3 regions of the Lelliottia sp. EB106-05-01-XG201 genome follow, and region 2 is predicted to be linked to each of the others. Evidence: predicted binding sites of a transcription regulator. Region 2 holds the regulator's gene; each other region holds the start of a gene.
The links. The regulator Fur, encoded in region 2, represses iron uptake genes when iron is present. The targets are predictions, from matches to a motif close to ATAATAATGAGAACNACTATCAA.
Positions count from the first base shown of each region.

Region 1 (5,529 bases), 1.0 Mb from region 2:
GTGGGTAACCTGACGTTCTTCCGCGTGTACTCTGGCGTGGTTAACTCCGGTGACACCATCCTGAACTCCGTGAAAGCGGCACGTGAGCGTTTCGGTCGTATCGTACAGATGCACGCGAACAAACGTGAAGAGATCAAAGAAGTTCGTGCGGGCGACATCGCTGCTGCAATCGGTCTGAAAGACGTGACTACTGGTGACACCCTGTGTAACCCAGATCACCCGATCATTCTGGAGCGTATGGAGTTCCCAGAGCCGGTAATCTCTATCGCCGTTGAACCGAAAACCAAAGCTGACCAGGAAAAAATGGGTCTGGCTCTGGGCCGTCTGGCTAAAGAAGACCCATCATTCCGCGTATGGACTGATGAAGAATCTAACCAGACCATCATCGCTGGTATGGGTGAACTGCACCTCGACATCATCGTTGACCGTATGAAGCGTGAATTCAACGTTGAAGCTAACGTGGGTAAACCTCAGGTTGCTTACCGCGAAGCGATTCGTGCGAAAGTTACCGATGTTGAAGGTAAACACGCTAAGCAGTCTGGTGGTCGTGGTCAGTACGGTCATGTTGTTATCGACATGTACCCACTGGAGCCGGGCTCAAATCCGAAAGGTTACGAGTTCATCAACGACATCAAAGGTGGTGTAATTCCTGGCGAATACATCCCTGCCGTTGATAAAGGCATCCAGGAGCAGCTGAAGTCTGGTCCACTGGCTGGTTATCCGGTAGTAGATCTGGGTGTGCGTCTGCACTTCGGTTCTTACCATGACGTTGACTCCTCTGAACTGGCGTTTAAACTGGCCGCTTCTATCGCCTTCAAAGATGGCTTTAAGAAAGCGAAACCAGTTCTGCTTGAGCCTATCATGAAGGTTGAAGTTGAGACTCCGGAAGAGAACACTGGTGATGTCATCGGTGACCTTAGCCGTCGTCGTGGTCAGCTGAAAGGTCAGGAATCTAACGCTACTGGCGTTCAGATTCATGCTGAAGTTCCGTTGTCTGAAATGTTCGGATACGCAACTCAGCTGCGTTCTCTGACCAAAGGTCGTGCGTCTTACTCCATGGAATTCCTGAAGTATGATGATGCGCCTAACAACGTTGCTCAGGCCGTAATCGAAGCCCGCGGCAAATAAGCCCCGGGGTTAAAAACCAAAATCCCGTGTCCCCTCGGTGAGGGGGCACTATAGTAAGGAATATAGCCGTGTCTAAAGAAAAATTTGAACGTACAAAACCGCACGTCAACGTTGGTACTATCGGCCACGTTGACCACGGTAAAACTACCCTGACTGCTGCAATCACTACCGTTCTGGCTAAAACCTACGGTGGTTCTGCTCGTGCATTCGACCAGATCGATAACGCACCAGAAGAAAAAGCTCGTGGTATCACCATCAACACTTCCCACGTTGAATATGACACCCCGACTCGCCACTACGCACACGTAGACTGCCCGGGCCACGCCGACTATGTTAAAAACATGATCACCGGTGCTGCTCAGATGGATGGCGCAATCCTGGTTGTTGCTGCGACTGACGGCCCTATGCCTCAGACTCGTGAGCACATCCTGCTGGGTCGTCAGGTTGGCGTTCCTTTCATCATCGTGTTCCTGAACAAATGCGACATGGTTGATGACGAAGAGCTGCTGGAACTGGTAGAAATGGAAGTTCGTGAACTTCTGTCCCAGTACGACTTCCCAGGTGATGATACTCCAATCATCCGTGGTTCTGCTCTGAAAGCGCTGGAAGGCGAAGCAGAGTGGGAAGCTAAAATCGTTGAGCTGGCTGGCTTCCTGGATTCTTACATCCCAGAACCAGAGCGTGCGATTGACAAGCCGTTCCTGCTGCCTATCGAAGACGTATTCTCCATCTCCGGCCGTGGTACTGTAGTTACCGGTCGTGTAGAGCGCGGTATCGTTAAAGTTGGCGAAGAAGTTGAAATCGTTGGTATCAAAGAGACTGCTAAGTCTACCTGTACTGGCGTTGAAATGTTCCGCAAACTGCTGGACGAAGGCCGTGCTGGTGAGAACGTTGGTGTTCTGCTGCGTGGTATCAAACGTGAAGAAATCGAACGTGGTCAGGTACTGGCTAAGCCAGGCTCTATCAAGCCGCACACCAAATTCGAATCTGAAGTTTACATCCTGTCCAAAGATGAAGGCGGCCGTCATACTCCGTTCTTCAAAGGCTACCGTCCACAGTTCTACTTCCGTACAACTGACGTGACCGGTACCATCGAACTGCCAGAAGGCGTTGAGATGGTAATGCCAGGCGACAACATCAAAATGGTTGTTACCCTGATCCACCCAATCGCGATGGATGACGGTCTGCGTTTCGCAATCCGTGAAGGCGGCCGTACTGTTGGTGCAGGCGTTGTTGCTAAAGTTCTGAGCTAATTACTCGTTAATTAGTTTTGAATAAAAAAGGGCGCTTCGGCGCCCTTTTTGCTTTTTGAATTTATTGCCTGTCACAATTATTCGCATTTTTTGTTCGCTCCCGGCCCGTCTCTCCACGCATGTGCTATTGTAATCATAATTATTCTCACTTACACTTTGATCATAAATTGAGCGGGAGTTTTTATGTACGTTTGTTTGTGTAATGGTGTGAGTGACAAAAAAATACGTCAGGCCGTTCGCCAGTTTCACCCTCAGTCTTTCCAACAGCTTCGTAAGTTTGTTCCGGTAGGAAATCAATGCGGTAAGTGCGTGCGCGCAGCGCGAGAGATAATGCAGGACGAATTGATGCAGATCCCGGAATACAAAGAGATCGCCTGACAGGCTATCTTTTTTTTGACATCCCTGTAGCCCCATCTACGCTTCAATAAGTGGAAGCGGAGGGACTATATAATGAAAGGTGATGTTAAAATCATAAGTTATCTCAATAAATTATTGGGAAATGAGCTTGTCGCAATCAATCAGTATTTTCTCCATGCGAGAATGTTCAAAAATTGGGGCCTGACACGCCTCAACGATGTTGAATACCATGAATCCATCGATGAGATGAAACATGCCGATAAATACATCGAGCGTATTTTATTTCTTGAAGGCATTCCGAATTTGCAGGATCTCGGCAAGCTCGGCATTGGTGAAGATGTCGAAGAGATGCTGCAGTCCGACCTCAGGCTTGAGCTTGAAGGTGCGAAAGATCTTCGAGAAGCCATCGCTTACGCCGACAGCGTTCATGACTATGTCAGTCGCGATATGATGATCACGATTCTGGCAGATGAAGAGGGCCATATCGACTGGCTGGAAACCGAGCTGGACCTCATCGGTAAAATTGGATTGCAAAACTACCTGCAGTCTCAGATCAAAGTGGCAGACTGATTAAACTCTGCCAGCCCGCCAATAAACCTGCTGCCGCCATAAAAGGGCCAAACGGTAGCGGGTTTTTATGTATCTGTTTACCCGGATTGCGCAGCACCTGAATGAGCACATAGCTCGTGGCCAACAGTGCCGCTGCGAGTACCATCGCAGGAAGTACGCACCAGCCGTGCCAGGCACCCAGGGCAGCAAGGTATTTCACATCCCCATATCCAAGCCCTTCTTTTTTGAACACCGTCCGAAATCCCCAGTAAACGCAGGCAAAGCCAAGGTATCCCGCCATTGCACCCACAACAGCACTGGCGAGGAAATCAGGATGGTTAACAAGATGGAAAAGCAGTCCCGTCCAAAGCAATGGACAGAGGTATTTGTCCGGCAACAGCCCGGAACGAATATCCGCGCGAATCAGAAGACAGGTCAACAGGGTGTAAATCATCAGAAAGGGGAGAGCCGCTAGCATGATGTAAGCCTCTAAAGTTATCGCTGCGTCATCCTCTTCTCTGAGTTTCAACCGGACAACCCGCAAATTTGACCTCTGCGTAGCGCATTCCAGTGAATCCTCTTTGCCTGTGATGGTTTGCAGTAAACTGTCGAGGCGCTACGCAAAACCCGCCCCTGGAGTCTGTTTTATAAACGGCACTTGCGTTGTGTTCAGATTTACGTATAATGCGCGGGCTTGTCGTAATTGACAGCTGGTTCAATCTGAACCTGAGTAACACTGTTTTTCGTTACTCAACAATGCTCCCAATTGGGGGGCTACGTAAGAACGGTTACACTCTCCCATCAATCGTAATGGGTTTGAGTAGTAATCATTTTCGTTTATAAAATAATTGGAGCTCTGGTCTCATGCAGAACCAAAGAATCCGTATCCGCCTGAAAGCGTTTGATCATCGTCTTATCGATCAATCAACCGCGGAAATCGTCGAGACTGCTAAGCGCACTGGTGCGCAAGTCCGTGGTCCGATCCCGCTGCCGACCCGCAAAGAGCGCTTTACCGTTCTGATCTCTCCGCACGTTAACAAAGACGCGCGTGATCAGTACGAGATCCGCACTCACAAGCGTCTGGTTGACATCGTTGAGCCAACTGAGAAAACCGTTGATGCTCTGATGCGTCTGGATCTGGCTGCCGGTGTAGACGTGCAGATCAGCCTGGGTTGATCAGGTCATCGAGCGATTGAGAGGTTGAAACAATGATTGGTTTAGTCGGTAAAAAAGTGGGTATGACCCGCATCTTCACTGAAGATGGCGTTTCTATCCCAGTAACCGTAATCGAAGTTGAAGCAAACCGCGTTACTCAGGTTAAAGACCTGGCTAACGATGGCTACCGTGCTGTTCAGGTTACTACCGGTGCTAAAAAAGCTAACCGTGTAACCAAGCCGGAAGCTGGTCACTTCGCTAAAGCTGGCGTTGAAGCTGGCCGTGGTCTGTGGGAATTCCGTCTTGCTGAAGGCGAAGAGTTCACCGTAGGTCAGGACATTAGCGTTGAGCTGTTTGCTGAAGTTAAAAAAGTTGACGTAACCGGTACCTCTAAAGGTAAAGGTTTTGCTGGTACCGTTAAGCGCTGGAACTTCCGTACCCAGGACGCTACCCACGGTAACTCCTTGTCTCACCGCGTTCCGGGTTCTATCGGTCAGAACCAGACTCCGGGCAAAGTGTTCAAAGGCAAGAAAATGGCAGGTCAGCTGGGTAACGAACGTGTAACTGTTCAGAGCCTGGACGTAGTACGTGTTGACGCTGAGCGCAACCTGCTGCTGGTTAAAGGTGCTGTTCCCGGTGCAACCGGTAGCGACCTGATCGTTAAACCAGCTGTGAAGGCGTAAGGGGATAGCAATGGAATTAGTATTGAAAGACGCGCAGAGCGCGCTGACTGTTTCCGAAACTACCTTCGGTCGTGATTTCAACGAAGCGCTGGTTCACCAGGTTGTTGTTGCTTATGCAGCTGGTGCTCGTCAGGGTACTCGTGCTCAGAAGACTCGTGCTGAAGTAACTGGTTCCGGCAAAAAGCCGTGGCGCCAGAAAGGTACCGGCCGTGCGCGTTCAGGTTCTATCAAGAGCCCGATCTGGCGTTCCGGTGGCGTGACCTTCGCTGCTCGCCCGCAGGACCACAGTCAAAAAGTAAACAAAAAGATGTACCGCGGCGCGCTGAAAAGCATCCTGTCCGAACTGGTACGTCAGGATCGTCTGATCGTTGTCGAATCATTCTCTGTTGAAGCGCCTAAAACTA
Region 1 covers NZ_JBYTDV010000001.1:4,299,676-4,305,204, reverse strand. The annotation lists gene fusA (elongation factor G) at 1-1,128, shown strand, start outside; gene tuf (elongation factor Tu) at 1,197-2,381, shown strand; gene bfd (bacterioferritin-associated ferredoxin) at 2,565-2,759, shown strand; gene bfr (bacterioferritin) at 2,832-3,308, shown strand; gene AC3WS9_RS20155 (prepilin peptidase) at 3,292-3,765, opposite strand; gene rpsJ (30S ribosomal protein S10) at 4,152-4,463, shown strand; gene rplC (50S ribosomal protein L3) at 4,496-5,125, shown strand; gene rplD (50S ribosomal protein L4) at 5,136-5,529, shown strand, end outside.
Region 1: a site for Fur is predicted at 2,508-2,530, ahead of bfd (bacterioferritin-associated ferredoxin). Genes of this name have one in related genera too.

Region 2 (5,529 bases):
GCAAGCAGCGTCTGCTCGTCGCCCGCGAAGTAGACGCGGGTACGGCCATGAAGCGAATCAGTGGCTTCGGCAAACGCTTTGTTATCCAGTGAATAGAGTGTAGACAGCACCAGCATAAAGCGGTTAACCGCTTTCTTCTGCTCGGCGTATTCGTCGGAAAGCAGCAGTTCACGCATGGCGCGGACTTTGTCTTTCACCGGGGCGACTGTTTTGACTTCAACAGCAGCGCTCAGCTGACGAACCTCTTTAGAAACCGGAGTTGCAGGCTGTGAGGCGGCGGAAAATTTCAGCATACGCCGTAAAATGTCGGACGCACTCTCGCCAATATGTCGCGTGTGGCTGGCAATATACTGATAGAGCTCATCATCAACTTCGATTGTTTTCATCTTAATCCAGTGCAATATCTTATCTGAATACAAGTCGTTGGGATTATAAGGGCTAATCCCAACCGCGGATAGGGTCAAGCCAGGCTTGCGGCAAAAGTCAGATTAAACTGGAACCTTGCAGCCGGGCGGCAGAATGGTCAACATAATACCCTAACCTGACATACGTAAAAAAAGAACTTTGCCATGAAATTGAATAGCCGAGCGCAATCTGCACAATCGCCGAACAATAATTCTCCCATCGTACTGGTTCATGGCCTGTTTGGCAGCCTCGATAATCTGGGCGTGCTGGCCCGCGATCTGGTGGCCGACCACGATATCCTGCAGGTGGATATGCGCAACCACGGGCTTTCCGAGCGCAGCCCGGAGATGACTTATAGCGCGATGGCGCAGGATCTGCTGGATACCCTCGATGCCAACCATATCGAGAAAGCCACGCTGATTGGCCATTCCATGGGCGGCAAAGCGGTCATGGCTCTGACGGCGCTGGCCCCGGAGCGTATCGACCATTTGGTGGTGATTGATGTCGCCCCGGTGGATTACGACGTGCGCCGTCATGACGAAATCTTTGCGGCGATCAACGCCGTGACCGAGGCGGGCGTTTCCACGCGCCAGCAGGCAGCGGCGGTGATGCGCGAACATCTGGATGAAGAAGGCGTAGTGCAGTTTCTGCTGAAATCCTTCGTCGATGGCGGATGGCGTTTTAACGTGCCGGTGCTGTGGGATCAATATTCCCATATTGTCGGCTGGGACAACGTCCCGGCCTGGCCGCACCCTACCCTGTTTATTCGCGGCGGGAATTCCCCGTACGTCACCGACGCCTGTCGCGATGAGCTGCTGGCGCAATTCCCCCAGGCGCGTGCGCATGTGGTAGCCGGAGCCGGACACTGGGTTCACGCCGAAAAACCGGAAGCCGTGCTGCGGGCAATTCGTCGTTATCTCTCTGATAATGCGATTTGATTAAAAAGCTAGCGACCGGTTGCCTGCGGGTCACCAGTCGTTGGCGTGCAGGTTGACGTCATGTATGATGTCGCGCTCATCGCCCCGGCAATAGCAGGGCTGCTTGTTTTCCCCCGAAGTCTCTGAATCATGGCCAAAGAACAAACGGACCGCACGACATTAGATCTGTTCGCGACTGAACGTCGACCGGGACGACCAAAAACCAATCCGCTTTCGCGTGATGAACAGTTGCGCATCAATAAGCGCAATCAGCTAAAACGCGACAAGAGTCGTGGGCTTAAACGCGTCGAGCTAAAACTCAACGCGGAAGCGGCTGACGCCTTAAGTGAACTGGCCGACGCCCGCGAAATCAGCCGAAGCGAGCTGATTGAAGAGATGCTGATGGCGCAACTTCAGGCATGGCGCAGCACCAGGTGATCGTTTGAAAATCCACTCATTTGTCCCTTTCATGTAGCACAGAGTGCAGTCCCGCGTGATAGCTGTTTCCGCAGACTTCCCTGTTCTGCTATGATTGCCCTTATCCGTGGACAAATTGCGCCACCATACCATTAAGTTTCAAGAGGTTATTTTACTCATGGCAATCATCGGCATTTTTTTCGGCAGCGATACCGGTAATACCGAAAACATCGCAAAAAACATTCAAAAACAGCTTGGTAAAGACGTTGCCGACGTGCATGACATTGCTAAGAGCAGTAAAGAAGATCTCGAAGGCTACGATATTCTGCTGCTCGGCATCCCAACCTGGTACTACGGCGAAGCGCAGTGTGACTGGGATGATTTCTTCCCGACGCTGGAAGAAGTCGATTTCAACGGCAAGCTTGTGGCCCTCTTCGGCTGCGGCGACCAGGAAGACTACGCGGAATACTTCTGTGATGCGCTGGGCACCATCCGCGACATCATTGAGCCACGCGGCGCCGCGATCGTCGGCCACTGGCCAACGGCGGGCTATCATTTCGAAGCCTCTAAAGGCCTGGCGGATGACGACCACTTTGTTGGCCTCGCTATCGACGAAGACCGTCAGCCAGAGCTGACCGCAGAGCGCGTCGATAAGTGGGTGAAACAGATCCGCGAAGAACTGCACCTCGACGACATTCTGAACGCCTGATCAAATCTGTGAGGTGTAGCGTTATACGCTATGCCTCATTGATAGATAATTCCAATCAAAATAATTGCTACAAATTTTTAACTTTTGCGTTCATACCTGTACAATGTCCCAGGGTTATAGTGGATGCCATCGAACAAGTTTGTTGGTGATACCACGTTTTTATAAGCATACTTTGCTTGAGACTTGCGGTTTTCATTTAGACATGGCAGTTCTATAATGAGACGCATTATCCCAACTGCATTTTCTGTCACTTCTTAAGGAAGTGAATCGTTTAGCAACAGGACAGATTCCGCATGACTGACAACAATACCGCATTAAAGAAGGCTGGCCTGAAAGTGACGCTTCCTCGTTTAAAAATCCTGGAAGTTCTGCAAGGGCCGGACAACCATCACGTCAGTGCGGAAGACTTATACAAGCGTCTGATCGACATGGGCGAAGAGATTGGGCTGGCGACCGTATACCGCGTTCTGAACCAGTTCGATGACGCCGGCATTGTCACCCGTCATAATTTTGAAGGCGGTAAATCCGTTTTTGAACTGACGCAGCAGCATCACCACGATCACCTGATTTGCCTCGACTGCGGCAAGGTGATTGAGTTTAGCGATGACTCTATCGAAGCACGTCAGCGTGAGATTGCCACCCGACATGGCATCCGTCTGACCAACCATAGCCTGTATCTTTATGGTCACTGTGCTGAAGGCGATTGCCGCGAAAATGAGCACGCACACGATACAAAATAATTCTGCTTCATACTCTGAGCCAACCTGACGGTTGGCTTTTTTTTGCCTGCAATAAATGCAAAAACGCCCGGCGCGCTCTCGCTGCCGGGCGTTAATGAACGCGGATTACTGCGCGTTGTTGTTGCGAATTTCCTGCCAGAGCTGGCCGCAATCGGCTTTCACCGCTTCGCCATTCCCCGTTTTACGTGCCTGGATACAGGCCTGGTAATCCATCACGCGAACATTCTCTTGCGTCGCAAACTGCTCATGCGCCTTTTCTTTCTTCAGTACCGTCAGCACGCTCTGGCAAGCCTGGATTTTCTCCGGCGAGCCTTCCGCGGTGTTGATACAGGTGCTGTAAGCCTCTTTGAGACGTGAATCTTCTTTCGGTGCCTGAGGCTGCGCACAGGCAACCAGGCCCGATGCCAGTACCGCCACCACTACAATTTTCTTCAACATGTTGGTCTCCATTCCGGCGGGTGTGACCCCGCCAGGCAGTTCATCAGAAGATGGTGAATGGTGCGATAACCATGAATTTCACGTCACGTTCATCCTGGAAGATGTTGCCGTAACCGCCTGCGTAGCTTGGGATATCAGAGTGGTTGTCATACTGCGTGAAGTGCAGTTTGAACATGGTGCCTTTCGCGCGACCGTCCTGCAGGGTGTACATCGCATCCAGGCTGTAAGCGGACTCTTTCAGGCGATAGTTTGGATCGTAGTAAGCGTCTGGCGTAGCCATGTCGCCCGGCTTCGCGTCCCATGCGTAGGCGTAAGATGCGCCCACTGCCCAGCCCGGCAGATTCCAGTTTTTCAGGTCATACATCGCGCCGAAGAAGAGCGCTTTTTCGCCGTCGGCGTTGAAGTCTGAACGGTTATCCCACCAGATATCCAGACGACCGTTGGAAGAGGCGTAGGTTGGTGTCATACGCTGCAGGAAGTAGCCCTGCTGCCCTTCGGCTTTGACGTAAGTTCCTTCGAGGCGTAAATCCACCTGACCGATTTTGTAGCCGAAGGTCAACGCCTGCAGCCATGCGGTGCCGTCATACAGATCGTTTACGCTGCCATCGCTGACTTTATCGCGCGTACCGTAGAACTGATAGCTGGTGGTCAGCGGGCCGCCAACGATATCGAATTTGTAGCTGGCTTTGGCGAAATACTGATCGACGTAACCTTCCGCCTGACCAAACGCTGCTTCCAGCACGAGGTCGTTTTTGAAGTCGTATTTCGCGCCGAGAGAGTGCAGATACTCCACGCGGGTCTTTTTATCGTTCTGGTAGAACTTGTCCATCTCGATGTGCCACGGCGCTTTGTACTCGTTGGTCCACATGTAGGAGAAGCTCAACGCACCCGCATCGCCGTAGTCAAAGTTCGCCCCGGCTTCCGCGCCCTGGTAAGTACCCGGCATGAAGCTCCAGTGCGGGGCTAACAGGGTCTGACCGGTTGGCTGAATGTAACCACCGCGCGCCCATACTGGACCGTATTTGAATTTTGCCGCCGCTTTATACAAGCTGATACCGCTCTTGTCGCCAGACCAGTCTTCTTTGTACGCTTTGTTGCTGGAGGAGAACGCGATTTCGTTCGGATGTGCGCTATCGCCGTTTTCCGCCATTTCGATGGCCGTGAAAGCAGCAATATCCAGGCCGAACATATCAGCCGCATAACCGGACTGGAAATCCAGGTTGGCGTTCCAGGTGGAGTGAGAAAGGTTAACTTTGTATTTGTCGCCGTCGGTGACGTCTTTACGGTCACGTTCACGCTGCCAGTAATAGATACCGCCCGTGAGTGTCGAATCATCGATAAAGCCTGCTGCCTGAGCCTGCGGAGCTGCAATAAAGCCCGACATTGCTGTCACACCGGCGATAGCCAGCGCCAGCGCACTACGTTTGCCACTGAACGTACGCATAGATTGTTCCTCTTTGACGAATAAAAGCGCCTTAAACGGCGAAAAATCTAAAAGACCAAATGGTCAGGGGTAGTCTGTAATACCCTCGAATTAACTACCGCCTTTAGACTATTTTTCGCGACGCGAATTATCAATGCTTTTCAGTGGGCAAAACGCAGGATTATGACGAAGTGCACATAATTGGTAGTGATTTGTAACACATCACCTGCGACAAGGCTTAAGCGGAAAAATATGGTTAAATTCAGGGAGTAATGAAATTTGATAGCGCTTACATACTTTAATTTGGCTTATTCCGTATTACAGGAAACTTTATTAAAAAAAATAAGTAGCAGCTCATTGACGTGTTATTTTGCGGTTAAAAAATGGCACGAAAAGTAAAAGCATGATCGATAAGCAAAAAAAACGCCGCGTTGCGCGGCGTTTGTCTCTCATTGACCAGGCTTACTCGCCAATTTTGGC
Region 2 covers NZ_JBYTDV010000001.1:3,292,328-3,297,856, forward strand. The annotation lists gene seqA (replication initiation negative regulator SeqA) at 1-386, opposite strand, end outside; gene ybfF (esterase) at 570-1,343, shown strand; gene ybfE (LexA regulated protein) at 1,473-1,760, shown strand; gene fldA (flavodoxin FldA) at 1,918-2,448, shown strand; gene fur (ferric iron uptake transcriptional regulator) at 2,742-3,188, shown strand; gene chiQ (ChiQ/YbfN family lipoprotein) at 3,294-3,623, opposite strand; gene chiP (chitoporin ChiP) at 3,670-5,070, opposite strand; gene glnS (glutamine--tRNA ligase) at 5,512-5,529, opposite strand, start outside.

Region 3 (5,529 bases), 340 kb from region 2:
AGGGCCGATGGTCACCGCGCTCTCTGCGGGGGCTTCCGACATGAGCGGCTGGCTGCTGATGGGCCTGCCGGGCGCGATTTTCATCTCCGGTATTTCAGAAAGCTGGATCGCGATTGGCCTGACGGTCGGCGCGTGGGTGAACTGGAAGCTGGTGGCGGGGCGTTTGCGCGTTCATACCGAAGTGAACAACAACGCCCTGACGCTGCCGGACTACTTCACCGGTCGCTTTGAGGATAAGAGCCGCGTGCTGCGCATCATCTCTGCGCTGGTGATCCTGGTGTTCTTCACCATCTACTGCGCGTCGGGCATCGTGGCCGGTGCGCGTCTGTTCGAAAGCACCTTCGGCATGAGCTACGAAACGGCGCTGTGGGCCGGTGCGGCCGCCACCATCATCTACACCTTCGTCGGCGGTTTCCTGGCTGTCAGCTGGACCGATACTGTGCAGGCGAGCCTGATGATCTTCGCCCTGATCCTGACGCCGGTGATTGTGATTTTCACCGTCGGCGGTTTTGGCGATTCGCTGGAAGTGATCAAGCAAAAGAGCATCGAAAACGTCGATATGCTGAAAGGCCTGAACTTCGTGGCGATTGTCTCGCTGATGGGCTGGGGTCTGGGCTACTTCGGTCAGCCGCACATTCTGGCGCGCTTCATGGCGGCGGATTCCCACCACACAATCGTTCACGCGCGTCGTATCAGCATGACGTGGATGATCCTCTGTCTGGCGGGCGCGGTGGCAGTGGGCTTCTTCGGGATTGCGTACTTCAACAATAACCCGGCGCAGGCGGGCGCGGTGAACCAGAACGCTGAGCGTGTGTTCATCGAGCTGGCGCAAATTCTGTTCAACCCGTGGATTGCCGGGATTTTACTGTCGGCGATTCTGGCGGCGGTGATGTCGACCCTGAGCTGTCAGCTGCTGGTCTGCTCCAGTGCGATTACCGAAGACCTGTACAAGGCCTTCCTGCGTAAAGGCGCGAGCCAGAAAGAGCTGGTGTGGGTCGGGCGCTTTATGGTGCTGGTGGTGGCGCTGGTCTCCATCGCCCTGGCGGCGAATCCGGAAAACCGCGTGCTGGGCCTGGTGAGCTACGCGTGGGCGGGCTTTGGTGCGGCCTTTGGTCCGGTCGTGTTGTTCTCCGTACTCTGGTCACGCATGACCCGTAACGGCGCGCTGGCGGGGATGATTATCGGGGCGGTGACGGTGATCGTCTGGAAACAGTTCGCGTGGCTGGGTCTGTACGAAATCATCCCAGGCTTTATCTTCGGCAGCATCGGGATTGTGGTGTTCAGTCTGCTGGGCAAAGCACCGTCGGCGTCGATGCAGGAACGTTTTGCCGAAGCGGATGCGCATTACCACACGGCACCGCCGTCGAAATTGCAGCCGGAATAAGTTTTCGGGTCTTAAGCCCGGTGGCGCTGCGCTTACCGGGCCTACAAAACCCGCAAATCCGTAAACTATGTAGGCCGGGTAAGCGTTAGCGCCACCCGGCTTTTTTTGTGTCAGAACTGCACGCACACCGGCTGATCAACCCGCATCACCGACTCCTGCGCAAAGCGTGATTTATAGATCCCGCGCAACGCTTCGATATTGCTCTCGCTTTGGGCGTCTTTCCCGTGGATCAGCATCAGTGCTTTGCTTGGCTCACGAGCCACTTTCCCGTCGTTACCCAGCCATTGCCCGCGCGCATCAAACACCGTTAAGCCATCGCGAAAACGCGGCGTCACGTCCTGATCGACAAACTGCTGCCACTCCTGACCGGTGATCGCGGCACCCGCCGGACGGTTCAGGCCGAAATAGAGGGTGGTTTGCTGCATCTGGTTATCCGCTTTGCAGGTGGCGTCAGCGGAGGTGTGCGAGGGGGCGTTGCAGCCGGCCAGCAGGAAAAGTGCTGCAACCATAAGCCCGGTTTTGATGGTCATTGTTTGTTATCCTCGTTGTTCGAAAAAAAGCCGGGTGGCGCTAACGCTTACCCGGCCTACGGTTTTGTAGGCCCGTGCAAGCGCAGCGCCGCCGGGCAAAAAAAATTACAGCACCAGCCCCGCAAAGCTCGCCGACAGCAGGCTCACCAGCGTTGCGCCATACACCAGGCGCAGACCAAAGCGTGACACCACGTTGCCTTGCTTCTCGTTCAGCCCTTTGATCGCTCCGGCCACAATGCCGATAGAGGCAAAGTTGGCGAACGACACCAGGAAGATGGAGAGAATGCCCAGCCCGCGCGGCGTCATCTGACCGGCAATTTTTTGCAGCTCAATCATCGCCACAAATTCATTCGCCACCAGTTTGGTTGCCATAATACTGCCCGCATTCAGGGCATCGCTGAGTGGAATGCCAACCAGCCAGGCCAGGGGATAAAACACATAGCCCAGGATCTGCTGGAAGCTCATGCCAAATACGCTGGAGAACAGGGTGTTGACCGCGCTAATAAGCGCAATAAAGCCAATCAGCATCGCCAGAATAATCATCGCCACTTTAAAACCGGCCAGAATATACTCGCCCAGCATCTCAAAGAAGCTCTGGGATTCGTGCAGTTTTTCCAGTTTGATTTCCGGCTCAGCTTCCGGGCGCGCCGGGTTGATGACCGACAGAATAATAAAGGTGCTGAACATATTCAGGATCAGCGCCGCGACCACAAATTTTGCATCCAGCATGGTCATATAGGCGCCGACAATCGACAGGGAGACGGTAGACATCGCCGTCGCCGCCATGGTGAACAGGCGACGAGAAGAGAGATCGCCGAGCACCCCTTTATAAGCAATGAAGTTTTCCGACTGACCGAGGATCAGCGAGCTGACGGCGTTAAAGGATTCCAGCTTACTCATACCGTTCAGTTTGGACAGCAGGGTGCCGATGATGCGAATAAAAATCGGCAGAATTCGCCAGTGCTGGAGAATACCGATCAGGGCAGAAATAAAAATAATCGGACAGAGTACGCCGAGGAAAATGAACGCCAGCCCTTTTTCACCCATCCCGCCAAAGACAAAATTGGTGCCTTCTGCGGCAAATTTCAGCAGGGATTCAAAGAAACCGGAGACATATTTAATCACGAATAAACCGCTTTCGGCGTGCAGGAAAAAGAACGCCAGCGCAATTTCAATCACAATAAGCTGTAAAACATAACGAATACGAATTTTTCGGCGGTCGAAACTCACCAGCCAGGCGAGCGCAAGAATAATCACCAGCGCCAGCAGGAAATGAACAAAGTTATACATTTTAAATTTTCAGCAGGTAAACGAAGCGCTTATTTAGCCATAGGGAGGGGGAAGCGTAAATGGGCATTTACGTTATAAGTTATATACATAACGATAACGATCGTAACTATTAACCGGCGATGGATTTACAACTCGTCATCAAAACCCAACACATTTCGCTTGTTTTTCTCTCTGCCGTAATGATAATCACTATCACAGTTATTTACCTTTCTTTGCATCAGTTGACCGCGATAAACATTTAAGGTGTCGGCATGTTTGTTCCATTTCTCATTATGTTACGTGAAGGTCTCGAAGCGGCCTTAATTGTCAGCTTGATCGCCAGCTATCTGAAGCGCACCCAGCGGGGCCGCTGGATTGGGATGATGTGGGTGGGCGTTTTCCTCGCCGCTGCACTCTGTCTGGGGCTCGGTATTTTAATCAACGAAACCACCGGTGAGTTCCCGCAAAAAGAGCAGGAGCTGTTCGAAGGGATCGTCGCGGTCATCGCGGTGGTGATCCTCACCTGGATGGTGTTCTGGATGCGCAAAGTGTCGCGCAACGTCAAAGTTCAGCTGGAGCAGGCGGTGGATAACGCGCTGCAAAAGGGCAATCACCACGGTTGGGCGCTGATTGGGATGGTCTTTTTCGCCGTCGCGCGTGAAGGTCTGGAGTCGGTCTTCTTCCTGCTGGCGGCATTCCAGCAGGACGTGGGGATCTGGCCGCCGCTCGGCGCGATGCTCGGCCTGGCGACCGCAGTGGTGCTGGGCTTTATGATCTACTGGGGCGGTATTCGCCTCAACCTCGGCGCGTTCTTCAAATGGACCAGCCTGTTTATTCTGCTGGTGGCCGCCGGGCTGGCCGCGGGGGCGATTCGCGCCTTCCACGAGGCGGGCCTGTGGAACCACTTCCAGGACGTGGCTTTCGATTTCAGTAACACGCTCTCCACCCATTCTCTGACCGGCACCCTGCTCGAAGGTATCTTCGGCTATCAGGAAACGCCGAGCGTCAGCGAAGTGGCGATGTATTTCATCTATCTCATTCCGGCGCTGGTGCTGTTCTTTATGCCATCACGCCCCAGTACTCAGCCGTCGCGTACTGCGCCCTGAAGTGCTTCGTGTTGTTTATACATACTTTTAGAAAGGGAAGGGTCATGGCAATTCAATTTCGACGTACTGCGTTACAGGCCGGTGTGGCAGCGCTGTTTGCTTATGCATTTTCTGCGGGCGCGGCGGATGTTCCTCAGGTAAAAGTCACCGTGAACGACAAACAGTGTGAGCCGATGACCATCACGGTCAACAGCGGTAAAACCCAGTTTATCATTCAGAACCATAGCCAGAAGGCGCTGGAGTGGGAGATCCTCAAAGGCGTGATGGTGGTGGAAGAGCGTGAAAACATCGCCCCTGGCTTTAGTCAGAAGATGACTGCTAACCTGCAGCCGGGCGAGTACGACATGACCTGCGGCCTGCTGACCAATCCGAAAGGCAAGCTGATCGTCAAAGGCGAAGCCACGGCGGATGCGGCAAAAGGCGAAGCGCTGCTGAGCCTGGGCGAGGCGATCACCGCCTATAAAGCTTACGTCACCAAAGAAACGGCCGATCTCGTGACCGGTACCAAAGCCTTCACCGACGCGGTGAAAGCGGGCGATATCGAGAAAGCGAAATCCCTCTACGCGCCGACGCGCCAGCACTACGAGCGTATCGAACCTATCGCCGAACTGTTCTCTGACCTCGACGGCAGCATCGACGCCCGTGAAGACGATTACGAGCAGAAAGCCGCCGATCCGAAATTCACCGGCTTCCACCGTCTGGAAAAAGCGCTGTTTGGCGACAACTCCACCAAAGGGATGGAGAAATACGCGGAACAGCTGAACACCGACGTGCTGGAGCTGCAAAAACGCATCAGCGAGCTGGCCTTCCCGCCGTCAAAAGTGGTGGGTGGCGCGGCGGGCCTGATTGAAGAAGTGGCCGCGAGCAAAATCAGCGGGGAAGAAGATCGCTACAGCCACACCGACCTGTGGGACTTCCAGGCCAACGTTGAAGGCGCGCAGAAGATCGTAGACCTGCTGCGTCCGCAGCTGCAGAAAGACAACAGCGAACTGCTGGCGAAAGTGGATGCCAACTTCAAGAAAGTGAACACCATTCTGGCGAAGTACCGTACCAAAGACGGGTACGAGACGTATGACAAGCTGACCGACGCCGACCGTAATGCGCTGAAAGGCCCTATCACTACCCTGGCGGAAGATCTGGCACAGCTGCGCGGCGTACTGGGTCTGGACTAAGCATTATGAGTAAACATCAGGAAGTCGACGTGGCGGAACCTTCCCGCCGTCGACTGTTAAAAGGGGTG
Region 3 covers NZ_JBYTDV010000001.1:2,955,923-2,961,451, reverse strand. The annotation lists gene putP (sodium/proline symporter PutP) at 1-1,384, shown strand, start outside; gene AC3WS9_RS13955 (DUF3574 domain-containing protein) at 1,495-1,914, opposite strand; gene AC3WS9_RS13950 (NupC/NupG family nucleoside CNT transporter) at 2,020-3,204, opposite strand; gene efeU (iron uptake transporter permease EfeU) at 3,456-4,289, shown strand; gene efeO (iron uptake system protein EfeO) at 4,334-5,461, shown strand; gene efeB (iron uptake transporter deferrochelatase/peroxidase subunit) at 5,467-5,529, shown strand, end outside.
Region 3: a site for Fur is predicted at 3,384-3,406, ahead of efeU (iron uptake transporter permease EfeU). Genes of this name have one in related genera too.